Regions from separate parts of the Paenibacillus sp. GM2FR genome, predicted to be linked through region 3. Evidence: predicted binding sites of a transcription regulator. Region 3 holds the regulator's gene; each other region holds the start of a gene.
The links. Region 3 encodes Rex, which represses fermentation and respiration genes when NADH is low (regulators of the CRP and FNR family bind a similar motif). Its sites were predicted from a motif close to TTGTGAAATATTTCACAA; they were not measured.

Region 1: pflB (formate C-acetyltransferase) is a predicted target of Rex. The motif match lies at 3,043-3,060, and genes of this name have one in related genera.
Region 2: PAEVO_RS29545 (cytochrome ubiquinol oxidase subunit I) is a predicted target of Rex. The motif match lies at 2,151-2,168, and genes of this name have one in related genera.

What each region holds. Positions count from the first base shown of each region.
Region 1 is NZ_MKZM01000008.1:619,816-624,898, reverse strand. Features, by position in the region: gene pflA (pyruvate formate-lyase-activating protein) at 1-677, opposite strand, end outside; gene pflB (formate C-acetyltransferase) at 721-2,967, opposite strand; gene adhE (bifunctional acetaldehyde-CoA/alcohol dehydrogenase) at 3,288-5,083, opposite strand, start outside.
Region 2 is NZ_MKZM01000011.1:267,145-272,227, forward strand. Features, by position in the region: gene cydB (cytochrome d ubiquinol oxidase subunit II) at 1-679, opposite strand, end outside; gene PAEVO_RS29545 (cytochrome ubiquinol oxidase subunit I) at 666-2,069, opposite strand; gene ade (adenine deaminase) at 2,357-4,159, opposite strand; gene PAEVO_RS34760 (hypothetical protein) at 4,532-4,663, shown strand; purine riboswitch at 4,641-4,742, opposite strand; gene PAEVO_RS29555 (NAD(P)H-dependent oxidoreductase) at 4,850-5,083, opposite strand, start outside.
Region 3 is NZ_MKZM01000008.1:783,957-789,039, forward strand. Features, by position in the region: gene dinG (ATP-dependent DNA helicase DinG) at 1-2,168, shown strand, start outside; gene PAEVO_RS03850 (redox-sensing transcriptional repressor Rex) at 2,231-2,896, shown strand; gene PAEVO_RS03855 (amidohydrolase) at 2,871-4,172, shown strand; gene PAEVO_RS03860 (cell wall elongation regulator TseB-like domain-containing protein) at 4,204-4,722, shown strand; gene PAEVO_RS03865 (hypothetical protein) at 4,991-5,083, shown strand, end outside.

The DNA.
Region 1 (5,083 bases), 160 kb from region 3:
TCCTCGGACGGAGAAGGCACGCCCTCCAATGGATAAGCCATGCCGAGCTCCTTCCATTTGTACACACCCATCTGATGGTAAGGCAAGATTTCGAATTTCTCCACGCCGTGCAGCGTCCGGATGAATTGACCGAGTGCAATCAAGTCGTCCTCGCTATCATGGATGCCCGGCACATAGACGTGCCGGACCCACATGTTCCGATCATGGTCAGACAGCCAGCGGGCGGTCTTTAACGTCCTTTCATTGGACTTCCCGGTAAGCTTAATATGCTTCTCGTCGTTGATATGCTTCAGATCAAGCAGCACCAAGTCGGTAAACTCCAACAATTCCGATATTTTCTCCGGTTCATTATAGCCGTTGCTGTCCAGCGTTGTATGCAAATTCCAGCGGCGCTTTACTTCCTTGAACAGCTCTGTGACAAAAGGATACTGCAATGTCGGCTCACCGCCGGAGACGGTTAATCCGCCGCCCGATGAACGGTAGTAGCTCAGATAAGGTTCAATCTCAGCCAGCACGTCCTCCACCGTCATCTCGCGTCCTTCATGCAGTCCCCAGGTATCCGGATTATGGCAGTATTGACACTTCAAGAGGCAGCCCTGCATGAAGAGCACAAAGCGGATACCCGGACCGTCCACCGTTCCGAACGTTTCTATGGAGTGTACATGACCTTTTAGCATGGTGCGTCATCCTTTCTGTATCCGCTATGGTTGTCTTCCATTCTTACATCGATCCGTGGAACGTACGGTTGATGACATCGAGCTGCTGTTCGCGCGTCAGTTTGACGAAGTTGACCGCATATCCGGATACCCGGATCGTTAACTGCGGATAATTCTCCGGATGCTCCATCGCATCGATCAGCTGCTCCCGGTCAAATACGTTGACGTTCAGATGGTGCGCTTTGCTGCCAAAATAACCGTCCAGCATCGAAACCAGGTTGTTCACACGGATATCACTCTCTTTACCAAGTGCTTTGGGCACGATCGAGAACGTATTCGAGATGCCGTCGAGGCTGTCCTCATAAGGCAGCTTGGCCACGGAGGTCAGCGAAGCGAGAGCTCCCTTCTTATCGCGTCCGTGCATCGGATTCGCGCCCGGAGCAAACGGCTCGCCTGCCTTACGTCCATCCGGCGTGGTTCCTGTCTTCTTGCCGTATACGACGTTCGACGTAATCGTGAGCACCGATTGGGTCGGCATGGCATCACGGTAAGCCTTGTGCTTGCGAATCATGCTCATGAAGGCTTCGACCAACTCAACGGCGATGCTATCCACGCGATCATCGTTGTTGCCGTAGCAAGGGAACTCGCCTTCGATTTCAAAATCCACCGCAATCCCTTGCTCGTTGCGTACCGGCTTCACCTTCGCATATTTAATCGCGCTCAGTGAATCCGCTGCTACGGACAGGCCTGCGATGCCGCATGCCATCGTGCGCAGGATATCCCGGTCGTGAAGCGCCATCTCAATCCGTTCATAGCTGTATTTGTCATGCATGTAATGGATAACGTTGAGTGTATTCATATAGAGCTTCGCGAGCCATTCCATCATCGGCTTGAATCGCTTCATGACTTCATCATAACTCAGAACCTCGGCGGTGATGGCCGGATATTCCGGTCCAACCTGGGCGCCGGATTTCTCATCCTTACCGCCGTTGATCGCATACAGCAGCGCTTTGGCAAGGTTCGCTCTGGCTCCGAAGAACTGCATCTGCTTCCCGATGCGCATGGCGGATACACAGCAGGCGATGCCGTAATCGTCTCCGTAGATCGGACGCATGAGATCATCATTCTCGTATTGAATCGAACTGGTTTCGATCGAAACCTTCGAACAGTATTTTTTGAAGGCTTCCGGCAGCTTCTCCGACCACAGCACCGTCAAGTTCGGTTCCGGAGCAGGTCCCAAATTGTACAGGGTGTGCAGGAAACGGAAGCTGTTCTTGGTCACCCTCGTCTCACCGTTTACCGACATCCCGCCGATGGATTCCGTCACCCACGTCGGATCCCCGCTGAACAGCTCGTTATAATCCGGCGTACGCAGGAATTTCACGATCCGAAGTTTCATAACGAAATGGTCGACCAATTCCTGGGCTGTCTCTTCCGTCAGCTTGCCTTCAGCCAGATCCCGCTGAATATAAATATCAAGGAAAGAAGATACCCGGCCAAGCGACATCGCAGCGCCATTCTGTTCCTTGATCGCAGCCAAATAACCGAAATACAACCACTGGAATGCTTCCTTCGCCGTATTCGCAGGCTTGGAAATGTCAAAACCGTGCATACCCGCCATTTCCTTCAGTTCCTTGAGTGCCCGCATTTGTTCAGACAATTCTTCGCGCAAACGGATAACCGGCTCATCCATGGCATCCACTTCAAGCTCGGCGAGTTCTCTCAATTTGTCCTGAATCAGTGCATCTACACCGTATAACGATATTCTGCGATAGTCACCGATGATACGTCCGCGACCGTACGCATCAGGAAGTCCCGTAATAATCCCGGCCTTGCGCGCTGCTCTCATCTCAGGAGTATAGGCGTCAAACACGCCTTGATTATGCGTTTTGCGGATGCCGTTAAAGATGTCCACAACGGCCTGCGGCATTTCAAAGCCGTATGCGTTGCACGCATCAATCATCATCCGGATCCCGCCAAAAGGTTGAATCGAGCGCTTGAACGGCTCATCGGTCTGAACGCCGACAATCTGTTCTTTATCCTTATCCAAATAGCCAGGTTGATGGGAGGTGATGGTTGAAGGTGTATGGACATCCACGTCCAGAACCCCGCCGTTGTCCCGTTCCCTTATGGTTAAATCCGATACGATATCCCACAGTGCTTTGGTGTTATCCGTGGGTCCTGCCAAAAATTCATCAGAGCCATAATAGGGAGTAATGTTCTCTGCAATAAAATCATTAACGTCAATTCGCTTGGTCCATTTACCTGATTTAAAACCTTTCCAGCCTGCTTCTTTTTCAATCACCGACATATCGAATCCCTCCTAGATTTGCTGGGGCTTGCAAGGACAGGCGGGGCCACACCTTGATCTATCTCAGATCTTTAAATGTGATTATTTTCACGACCAATGATGCAACTACCCCGCCTTGTGCCTTCAAGCTTCTATATCAAAGATCTGAGATTCAGCTTCCTTCTACACCTTTATTGTAGTCCTGTTGATCTCTTGTATCTGTGATAATAATCACAAACTTAACTTTTCCCGTGATTTTTATCACTCTGGTCCTGGTCTCGCATACCTTACCTCAAAACCTTCACAGATCTTCATGATCGGCGTTTCAATACCTATCCTATTCAGAACCGGCCGTAGAATGCATTGCGGTAAACTTCTGCGAGCTCTGTCACCAGCGGCAGCTTCGGATTGCTCGTTGTGCACTGGTCTTCAAAAGCCCGATCCGCCAAATGCTCAACATTTTTCTCGAAATCTTTAGGATCGATGCCAAGCTGCTGGAACGACTCCTCGATACCGAGCTTGCTGTTCAGCTCCCGGATCGCGGCAATCAAACTGTTTACGCCCTCTTCCGTCGTTCTTGCAGGCAGCCCCAGAATCCGTGCGATTTCAGCATATCTCTCATCAGCTACAAAATGGGTGTATTTAGGCCATGCCGCGAATTTCGTTGGCTTCTTGGCGTTGTAACGGATGACGTGAGGCATCAGGATAGCATTAGTGCGTCCGTGTGCCGTGTGATACTGGCCGCCCCACTTATGTGCAAGACTGTGGTTGATGCCCAGGAACGCATTCGCAAAAGCCATGCCGGCAAGCGTCGAAGCATTATGCATTTTCTCGCGGGCGAGCTTGTCACCGGTAAGCGCCGACTGCTCAAGATACTGGAACACCAGCTGTATGGCCTTGATGGCAAGCCCATCCGTATAATCGCTGGCCATCACCGATACGTAGGCTTCAATGGCATGTGTCAGAACGTCCATTCCGGTATCGGCTACCGCCGTTTTAGGCAAGGTGTACACAAATTCCGGATCGATTATCGCCACATCCGGTGTCAGCTCATAGTCAGCCAGCGGGTATTTGGTATTTCCCAGCCCTTTGTCCGTGATGACGGCAAACGAAGTCACTTCCGAGCCCGTTCCCGACGTTGTTGGAATGGCAACGAACTTCGCCTTCCGTCCAAGCTTCGGATATTTATAGACCCGTTTGCGGATATCCATGAATTTTTGCTTCAGATTGTTAAAGTCCGTATCCGGATATTCATAGAACAGCCACATGGCTTTGGCTGCATCCATTGGCGATCCGCCGCCGAGGGCGATGATACAGTCCGGCTGGAACCTGGCAAGCATCTCCGTTCCGCGTTCTACGGTCGTTGTCGAAGGATCCGGCTCGACCTCCGAGAAGACTTCGATGGCTACCGGCACTCTGCGTTGACGCAGATAGTGCTCTACCCGCTCCACATAGCCCAGCTTCACCATCATGGGGTCGGTAACGATAGCGACACGGGTGATTTCCGGCATTTTCGCAAGATACTGCGTGGAACCTTTTTCAAAGTAAATTTTGTCCGGCACTTTAAACCACTGCATATTCACGGTTCTGCGGTTCACCCTTTTCACGTTGATTAGATTGACAGCCGTCACGTTCGACGAAGTGGAATTACGTCCATACGAACCGCAGCCCAGCGTCAGCGATGGCAGGTTCGTGTTGTAGATATCGCCGATGCCGCCTTGCGAAGAAGGCTGGTTCACCAGGATGCGGCAGGTTTTCATCCGATCCGAGAATTTCATGATGATGTCCTCATTGTGCGAGTGTATCACCGACGAGTGACCCATGCCGCCAAAAGCAACCATCTCTTCTGCGCGTCTTATGCCTTCCTCGGCGTCCTTTACTTTATAGCAGGCCAGAACCGGACTCAGCTTCTCGGCGGACAACGGATAAGCCGGACCGACCCCTTCCAGCTCGGCGACCAGGATCTTGGTGCTTTCCGGCACCTCGAAACCGCATGCCTCGGCAATTTTAGCGGCCGGCTTTCCGACGATGGATGGATTGACTGCACATTTCTCCGATACCATCGCATGCGCAGTCAGCTTCGCCAGTTCTTCCTTGTTGACGAAATAACAGCCGCTGGCGATCATTTTTTTCTTCG
Region 2 (5,083 bases), on a different contig from region 3:
CGCCACGCTTCTCGAAGATATCGGTCATGAAATACGTCATCACACCAAAAGCCACGAACAGGGCCGCTACGGGAAGCAGGAGTCTCCGGGCCATACGGCGCGCGCGTTCTTGAAGATCCCCCATCGTGCGCAGTGTTGTGAACATCAAGCCATGCAGCAGGCAGAGCATCACCATCGTCAGTCCGCCAACAACAGTATAGCCATTCACAACATCGAACAATCCGGCATGCAGCTGCATCTCTTCGTTAATGGGGAGCCCCTGAATCAGGCAGGCAAAAACAACGCCGAGCAGGAATGGCGGAAGCACGCTGCCGGTGAAGATCGCACCGTCCCACACCCGTTTCCAGCGGACATCGCCCACCTTGCCGCGGAATTCAAAGGCCACCCCGCGGCCGATCAAGGCCAGCAGAAGAAAGACAAGCGGAATGTAGAACCCGCTGAACAGCGTGGCATACCAGTTCGGGAAGGCGGCGAACATGGCGCCGCCCGCCGTCAACAGCCAGACCTCGTTGGCATCCCAGAACGGGCCGATCGAGTTGATCAGCACCCGGCGCTGGGTATCATTTTTGGCCAGCAGCTGCGTGGACATCCCGACCCCAAAGTCGAAGCCCTCCAAGAAGAAGAACCCGATAAACAATACGGCAACAAGCACAAACCACAGTTCGTTAAGAGACAGCATTGTAGCCCTCCTTATTAAACGGATCGCTTGCGTGGTGGTCGTCTTCCTCCGCCGCATACGGTCCTTTCTTAATGACTTTGATGAACAGATACGCCATGACGGCTGCCAGCACCGCATAAATGGCGGTAAACATGATGAGCGAGAACAGAATCGAGCCTGCGCTCACGTTCGGTGAAACACTGTTCTCCGTAGTGATCAGCCCGAATACCGTCCACGGCTGTCGTCCGATCTCCGTCATAATCCACCCCGACGTGTTGGCGATGAACGGCAGCGAAATACCGAACAGCATCAGTCTGAGGAACCATTTGCCAGCCTTCTCGACCTTTTTGCGCAGCATCAGCCATGCTCCGTACAATCCCAGCAGAATCATGATGCTGCCTGCGGCCACCATAATCCGGAAGCTCCAGAACGTGGTACGGACCGGCGGGATATAGTCTCCAGGGCCATATTCCTGCTCATATTGCGCTTGCAGCTCTTTCATTCCGATGACTTCGCCGGAAAATTTGCTGTAGGACAAAAAGCTGAGCAAATACGGGATTTTGAACTCCATCGTGTTCTCCTGCTTATTTGGATCGATGGCTGCAATGACCGTCCAAGGCGCAGGATCGTCACTCGTTTCCCACAGGCTCTCCGCAGCGGCCATCTTCATCGGCTGCGTATCCACCAGATACTGCGCCTGCTGGTGACCGAATACCGCAACCAGAATGGAGGTAATGAGGCCAATCACAATGGCGATGTGAAATGATTTTTTAAAGAAATCCAAATCCTGCTTCTTCATCAGCTTGTAGGCACTCACACCTGCTACAAGGAACGCCCCGGTTGCCAAAGCTCCGAAGATCGTGTGCGGGAACTCCACCAGCAGCTGACCGTTCGTAATCAGTGCGAAGAAATCGTTCATCTCCGCCCGCCCATTGTTCATCTCGAACCCGACGGGACGCTGCATAAACGAATTAGCTGCCAGAATCCAGAAGGCGGACATCAGGGTGCCGAAGGACACCAGCCAGATGCTGAGCAGATGGACCTTCTTCGATAACCGGTCCCACCCGAATATCCACAGCCCAATAAACGTCGACTCAAGGAAAAATGCCAGCAGAGCTTCGATCGCAAGCGGTGCGCCAAACACGTCCCCGACAAAGCGCGAGTAATCCGACCAGTTCATGCCGAACTGGAATTCCTGCAGAATCCCAGTCACAACCCCGACCGCAAAGTTAATCAGGAACAGCTTTCCCCAGAACTTGGCCATTTTCTTGTAGACTTCCTGGCCTTTGACAACATACATCGTCTCCATGATGGCAATCAGAAACGCCAATCCGATGGACAACGGTACGAAAATAAAGTGAAAAATGGTTGTCGATGCGAATTGAATTCGCGCCAGCATAACCGGATCCATATCAGATACCCCTTCCTTTAGCTCACGTGATCACTTCAAATTTGATTCTTTTTGTATTGTCGCAGACCGCGATGCAAAGGATTGTGATAAACATCACAATATCAGGACTGAAACCGGGGCGAAAAGTTATAAATTTGTGACGAAAATCACTAAGTGAACAACGGTAAAACTGAGCATCGAAAAAAGGGAAACGGCTCGCTGCCTCTGCCGGCGGTCAAAACGTTGTATTTACAATACAAAAAAGCAGGTTCGCCATCAGGCCAACCTGCTTCGGTATGTCTGCAACCTTATTGAACCGGGCCAATCTCGGTCTCGATGAGCTTGAATTCCGTTACGTCCGCGATCCCGCGGTTGGTAATGCGGATTTCCGGAATCACCGGCAGCGCAATGAGCGAGAAGGTCATGAACGGTGCATGGATGTAGCATCCAAGCTCCTTCCAAGCTTCCTCCAAAGCAGCGACTTCCTCCGCTACGATCTCAACCGGACGGTCCGCCAGCAAACCGGCAATCGGCATCGCCACCTTCGCCAGCACCTTGCCGTCCCGTACCACGATCATGCCGCCTCCGCACGCCGCCAGCTCATTCGCCGCGAGTGCCATATCCTCGGCATTCGTGCCCATCACGAGCAGATTGTGGCTGTCGTGCGCAACCGTGGAAGCAACCGCGCCGGTCTTGAGTCCGAAGCCGTTCGCAAAACCGAGCGAGATTTGCCCGGTTGCGCTGTGGCGCTCGATGCATGCCAGCTGAACCACATCTTGATTCAGGTCCGGCTGGATGACGCCTTGCTCCACAGAGAGCACCGCGGTCATTTTGGCGGTACGGGCACTGTTCTCGATGACGCGCACCACATTCACTTCCGTACGCGTCGCATCGAACTTGCTGCGCTGCAGAAAGTCATCAGCGGTAAGCGAACGCTGCAGCCGAACCGATTGAAAGGCTTTTTCCGGGTATTGATATACCGGGAACTCCTTCACGAGCCGGCCGTTCTCTGCAACCACTTCGCCATCCGTGATCACGACTGAAGGTACCATGCTCAACAGATCATCAATCAGCAAAATATCCGCCGTTTTGCCAGGTGAAATGCTGCCCAGCTCCATGTCCATGCCGAAATAACGAGCCACGTTGATCGTTCCCAGCTGGATCGCCGTAACCGGGTCCACGCCCTCTTCTATAGCGCGGCGGACCACATGGTTCATGTGACCGAGCCTCAGCAGCGTCTGTGGATACACATCATCCGTAACCAGAGAAATATTGTCTGTTCGCACCTTATCTTCCGTTATGACCTTAACAACTTCCTTTACATCCTGCCAAGCCGAACCCTCGCGGATCATCAGGTGCATGCCGAGACGGACCTTCTCCAGGGCCTGTTCTCTCGTTACCGTCTCATGGTCGGAGCTTACGCCGGTTGCCATATATGCCTGCAGCATCCGGTCATCCTCGGCCGGAAAATGCCCTGTTACGGTCTTGCCTGCACGCAGCGTAGCTTCAATCTCCCCGCTCATGGTCGGATCGCCGTACACGACGCCCGGGAAGTTCATCACTTCGCCAAGCCCGGCGACGCCAGGCCAGGTCAGCCCTTCCTCGATGTCGGCTACGCCCAGCTGCGCACCGGCATCCTCCAGATCAAACGTCGCCGGTACGCAGGAAGGAATGGTGGTGAACACCTTCATCGGCAGCTGCTGCCCTTCCTCGTGCATCCAGCGCACGCCCTCCATGCCGAATACGTTGGCGATCTCATGGGGATCCATATAAACCCCGGTCGTTCCGCTAACGATAGCCGCCTTGGCAAACTCGGTCACGGTGAGCATCGTGCTCTCCACATGCATATGACCGTCGAGCAGACCAGGCGAGATAAACCGGCCATTCGCTTCGATCACCTGCGTCCCTTTCCCGATCGTATGATCGGCGTTGCCGATATAAGCGATGCGCCCGTACGCCATCGCCACGTCTACCCGTTCCTGAAGCTCACCCGTAAACACATTGACCAGCGTGCCGTTTTTGATAACCAGATCGGCTGGCTCTTGTCCTAACGCAACCTTCCCCAGCTGCCGGCTGACCTCGTATCGTTTCTGTCTTTTAATTGAACTCATGATGAATGCACGCTCCCCTTTTTTTAGATATCAGAACGTATAAACTTCGAAGCTCGTAACTTCCTGATATCGCAATAAAAACTTCATCTAATCGCGGTCTGTCATCTGTGAAAGTGCGTCGATAGACGTTTTTCTTATAGATATCAGAACGTATAAACTTCGAAGCCTGTAACTTCCTGATATCGCAATAAAAACTTCATCTAATCGCGGTCTGTCATCTGTGAAAGTGCGTCGATAGACGTTTTTCTTATAATGAACCGGTAAAAATACAAAATCGATCCGCTCTATAACACGCCAAACACCCCGGGCAGCGTATCTGCCCGGGGTGCCTGTACTATATCCATAGAGGAAGAGAAGCCCTGTGCATCAGCAATGTATGCTATCAGTCTGCACATCACCTCAGCCGTTAAAACCTGCCGGATTCCAATCAAGGTGATCTTCCAGCCCGGCTTCCATCATTATGCGAAGCTGGGCGGGGGGGTGGGATTCTCAACCTTCATGTAGTCAAGTCATTTACGGTAACCTGGTAGAAACGCCTGGGCCCTATTCCCCGGCATATACATCAAGATTTGATTTTGAACAACATTACCCTTCGATTCTTTGGTCGTTTCATTTGTTGTATGAATTATAATCCTCCTGCCCGAGAAGTCAAGTCATTGGAAGGAACTGTACATCGCCGGCACTGTCCAATCACGCCAGTTTCCGTCCCATTCCTTGCACACGCTCGAGCCATTGCTTTCTTGCGGCCTCGGGCATTTTGCGAAGCTGGGTAATGTTCGTGGAACGGACCGTGCCTACGCCGCAGAACTTCAGAATGGAATGCTTCATCATCTGATGCCCCGGCTGGCCGAGGTAGAAACGGTAGTAAACGTAAGGCGAATCCATCGTGACGATCAGACGGGCCGTTTTCCCTTTGAGCAGCTG
Region 3 (5,083 bases):
CCTTGGCCGATGTAAGCTTCGAGCAATACATGAATGATGTACGTGAACGCCTGAAGGAAACGCTGCCTCATTACGAGAGCAGGGATGCCCAGGACATGATGTTCCAGGAAGTGATGCAGGCACTCGATAACAATAAACATTTATTAATCGAGGCCGGCACGGGAACAGGCAAATCCCTCGGGTATTTGCTGCCGTCGATTTATCAAAGCGTGAAGCAGGAACAGAAGGTTATGGTGAGCACGCATACGATCAACCTTCAAGAACAGCTGCGTGACCGGGATATTCCCCTGCTCACCCAGGTTGTTCCTTTTCCGTTTAAAGCGGCTATTTTCAAGGGAAGAGGCCATTATTTGTGTTTGAGAAAATTTGAACATAAAATAAATAGAAGAGATTTTCATTCACCGAAGGAAGATGTGATCACCGCGGCGCAGATGCTGGTCTGGCTGACCCAGACGGAGAACGGGGATGATGAGGAGCTGAACCTTGGCGGCCGCGGGGGGGATTTCTGGGAGACCATCTCCAGCGATTCGGATTCCTGCCTTGGGCGTGCCTGCCCATGGTTCCGCAAATGCTACTATCACAGAGCCAAGCATGAAGCGGGCATCGCGGATGTTGTCATTACGAACCATTCGAAGCTGTTCACCGACGTAAAAGCGAATCACCAGCTGCTTCCGAGTTATGAGCGTCTCGTCATCGACGAAGCGCATCATCTGGAGGATGTCGCCGGCAAGCACCTTGGCTTGCAGATGAAATATTTTTCGGTTGTCCATACGCTAACCCGTATGTACAAAGACAACCGCAGCGGTCAGCTCCCGGCTCTTCGCCAGCTGCTGCAAGTTTCATCCCATGAGAAGGCTGTCGAGTGGTCTTCCATCATAGATCGGATTTATCCGGATCTGATCACCGTAAAAGAGAATTGGGATCGACTCAGCGATCAATTGTTCGGACTGCTTCCGGAACGCGGAGATGCATCTCCAGGAGACGCCGGTCAATTCTCGCTTCGCTTATCGCCTCTTAAGAAGCCGAAGGATTGGGATTCGCTTGCCGAGCTGGAACATCAAATCCATGTGATACTGGGCGATGTCGTACGCAAGGGTGACAAGCTGATCGCCGAAATGAAGGAAGATCTCGACGATTACAGTGCCGACAGTCTGTTAACAGACCTATCGGGTCTGTTTAAGGACCTGGCCGCACACCGCGAGGACCTGAGGTCCTTCATGGCTCTGAATGATGAAGGCACGGTATACTGGATGGAGGCTAACGGCAATTTCCGCGGGAAATCGCTGCAGCTTTATGCGGTGCCTGTCGATGTAAGCACCCACTTGAAGGAATTGTTTTTTGACAAGAAACAAAGCGTGATCCTGACGTCGGCGACCTTGTCGGTGGACAAATCGTTCCAGTTCATGATCGAGAATTTGGGTCTACAGGAAGCGGCAGATAGCGGCAACCTGAACACGGTTCTGCTGCCGTCCCCGTTTAATTACAGGGAGCAGGCTCTCCTTGTCGTGCCGCGCGATTTTCCGAGCGTGAAGGGCTCGGTCGGGGATGCACTCTTTGTGAATACACTAGTGCAATCATTGGCCGATACGGCAATCGCTACGCATGGACGTATGCTTGTCCTGTTCACCTCGTACCGGATGCTGCGTCAGGTGCATGAGCCCTTGAAGGAGGCGCTGGCATCCAGCGATATTACGGTACTGGGACAAGGGATGGATGGAACCAGCCGTACCAAGTTAATCCGGAGATTCCAGGATAGCAGCGCCTCGGTTCTGCTGGGTACCAGCTCCTTCTGGGAAGGGGTTGACATACCCGGTGAGGCGCTCACTTGCCTTGCGATCGTCCGGCTGCCGTTCCAGCCGCCGAATCACCCTTTGGTTGAAGCCAAGAGCGAATTGCTGCAGCAGCAGAAGAAGAACCCCTTCATGAAGCTTTCGGTTCCGCAAGCCGTCATTCGCTTCAAACAGGGATTTGGCCGACTGGTACGGACAGCGCAAGACAAGGGGATTGTCATCGTCTACGATACCCGGGTCATTGAATCCTATTACGGAAAATATTTCCTATATTCCTTGCCGGGACCAAAGATGGAGCACATGCCGACCGAGGGGATTGTTCCCCGAATTTCGGAATGGCTGCAGGAAGAGGCAGGCGTAGAGAACCAAGCTGAATAAAGTGAAACCATGAACGATCACATTGAAATGTAGTTATTAACCTATTATTAGGGGGAGCATGCATGAAATCGGAAAAAATTTCGGAAGCCGTGGTCCGCAGATTACCTGTATACTTGCGCTATTTGAATGAGCTTCAGAAAAGGGAGGTCTCCACGGTTTCCTCCCAGGAACTGGGACAAAAACTGGACCTCAATCCTGCTCAAATTCGTAAGGACCTAGCGTATTTCGGTGATTTTGGACGGAAAGGGATCGGATATGACGTATCTTATCTGATCGAGAAAATTCGCCAGATTCTAAAGCTGGACCAGAAGATCAATGTCGCATTGATTGGGGCCGGTAATCTTGGACATGCATTATCAAATTACAATGCATTTCTGAAGGACAATATGAAGATTGTGGCGGTTTTCGATTCGTATTCTCCCAAAGTTGGTATGAAAATAAACAATTTGGTTGTACAGCCGATGGAGGAACTGGAGAAGACGGTTCATGAGTACGGCATTCGTATCGGGATTATCACCGTTCCGGATTTTGAAGCGCAAAATGTAGCGAATCAGCTTATCGCCGCAGGCATCGAGGCTATTCTGAATTTTGCGCCGACCATCCTGAAAGCTCCATCCCATATCCGGATTCATACGGCTGATTTTACTACGGATTTGCAAAGTTTGGCCTATTATTTGGATAACGGTAAGGAGGATACAGCACATGACGACAACGAAGTGGATGGTTAAAAACGGAACGTTTGCGGTACTAGAGAAAGGAAGGTCCGTGCTACGCGGATATATGGTTGTGGAGAATGACCGGATAACCTACCTGGGTGAAGAAGAGCCAACCGTCCAAGAGGGAACAGAAATTATCGACGGAACCCATCTGTTTTTCCTGCCTGGATTGGTGAACACGCACGGACATGCGGCGATGTCGCTTCTCCGCGGTTATGGCGACGATCTGGCACTGCAGGTATGGCTTCAGGAAAAAATGTGGCCGATGGAAGCCAAATTCACGGCCGACGATGTGTACTGGGGAACCTCACTCTCCGTGCTTGAGATGATCAAAGGCGGAACCACGACGTTTGTGGATATGTATGATCATATGGATCAGGTTGCAAAGGTTGTGCAGGACTCAGGAATGCGCGGCGTACTGACACGCGGTGTCATCGGATTATGTCCGCCTGAGGTGCAGCAGCAGAAGCTGGATGAGGCGGTTGCATTCGCGAAAGACTGGCATGGCAAGGCGGATGGAAGAATTACGGCGATGATCTCGCCGCATGCACCTTACACATGCCCGCCGGATTTCATCGAGAAATTCGTTCAGGCATCCCATGATCTGAATCTGCCTTTGCATACGCATATGTCCGAAACGGAAACGGAAGTCGCTCAGAATGTAAATGATTACGGACTCCGCCCTGTTGCCCATTTGGAGAAGCTTGGCATGTTTTCCCGTCCAACGCTGCTTGCGCATGCCGTCCATCTGACCGATGAAGAAATCGAAATCCTGGCTAAGCATCAAGTGATGGTGTCGCATAATCCAGGCAGCAATCTGAAGCTTGCCAGCGGCATCGCTCGCGTGCCTGCACTACTGAAAGCCGGGGTCACCGTGTCTTTGGGTACCGATGGACCTGCGAGCAATAATAATCTGGATATGTTTGAAGAGATGCGCCTGGCGGCACTGATCCATAAAGGAGTAAGCGGGGATCCAACCGCGATTCCTGCATCCGAAGCGCTTCGGATGGGTACAGAGTATGGTGCCAAGTCAGCTTTCCTTGCGGATATCGGTACGCTTGCGGTAGGAATGAAGGCAGATATGATCGCACTGAACACGGATCAGGCGCACTTCCTTCCGAAGACGGATTATATTTCTCATGCTATCTACTCCGCCAGTGCGAAGGATGTTGAGCATGTATGGGTTGACGGTAAGCAGGTCGTGAAGAATGGCGCGAGCCTTACTCTCGATGAGGAACGTATCCGGCGGGAAGCGCAGCGTGCCTTTGAGCGTCTTACAACCCTCTAGGAAATAATCAAGGGGAGCGAGGAAGACGGATTTGAAGAAAAAAACGAAGTGGATCTTGCTTAGTGTATCCGGCGTGCTGCTGTTACTGCTTGGTTTACAGCTCTATTATTCATATGTTATGAAAGACACTTGGAATGAAGAAAGAATGGCGATTGCTGCCGCCAAGCAGCATGGCCAATTGGTTTCGTCCGGAAAGACCTATAAATCGGTGTGGGGCGAGGATAATAACTATTGGGTGGTAAGCGGCAAGGATCAGGACAATCAAGATCGTATGGTATGGGTAAAATTTACAGATGACAACGTACCTGTTGAAGGTGCCGATGCTGTCCAGTCCGTTTTATTGAATACAGGGATGTCGGAAGCCCAGATTCGGGATCAGATTTATAACGAATTGCCTGGTGTGGAAATTAAGCGATTGCTGCCTGGAATGTATGAAGGCGAGTATGCCTGGCAGCTGCAGTATGAACACAACGGTCAGCGCGGCTATCGGTTTTATCGTTTTCAAGACGGTAACACGATCGGTAATGACATTATTCTTCCGAATCAATAATAAACGAAGTAAAGAGAGGCGTCCCTTACTATTTAAGAGGGGCTTCTCTTTTTCTTTCATAATTGTAAGCGCATTCAGGAAAAATATGGAAAAACTGTTCTAAATATTTTCACAGACATGCATGAAAAAGTATATAAGATGTGATATACTCGTACTTGTACAAAACGAGCATATAAATTACATGCATCGCAATATATCGTTGTTATATGTATTTTTGTGTTACAAAATGATAGACAAAATTTTATACAGGAAATGAAGGAGGAACTTCATGAAACTACGCATTGTACCTATCATGCTGACTGTCGTGATCTCAGCATCGGTTCTCTTTGGCGGATGGTTTCTGTATCGGCAGATGGCTTTG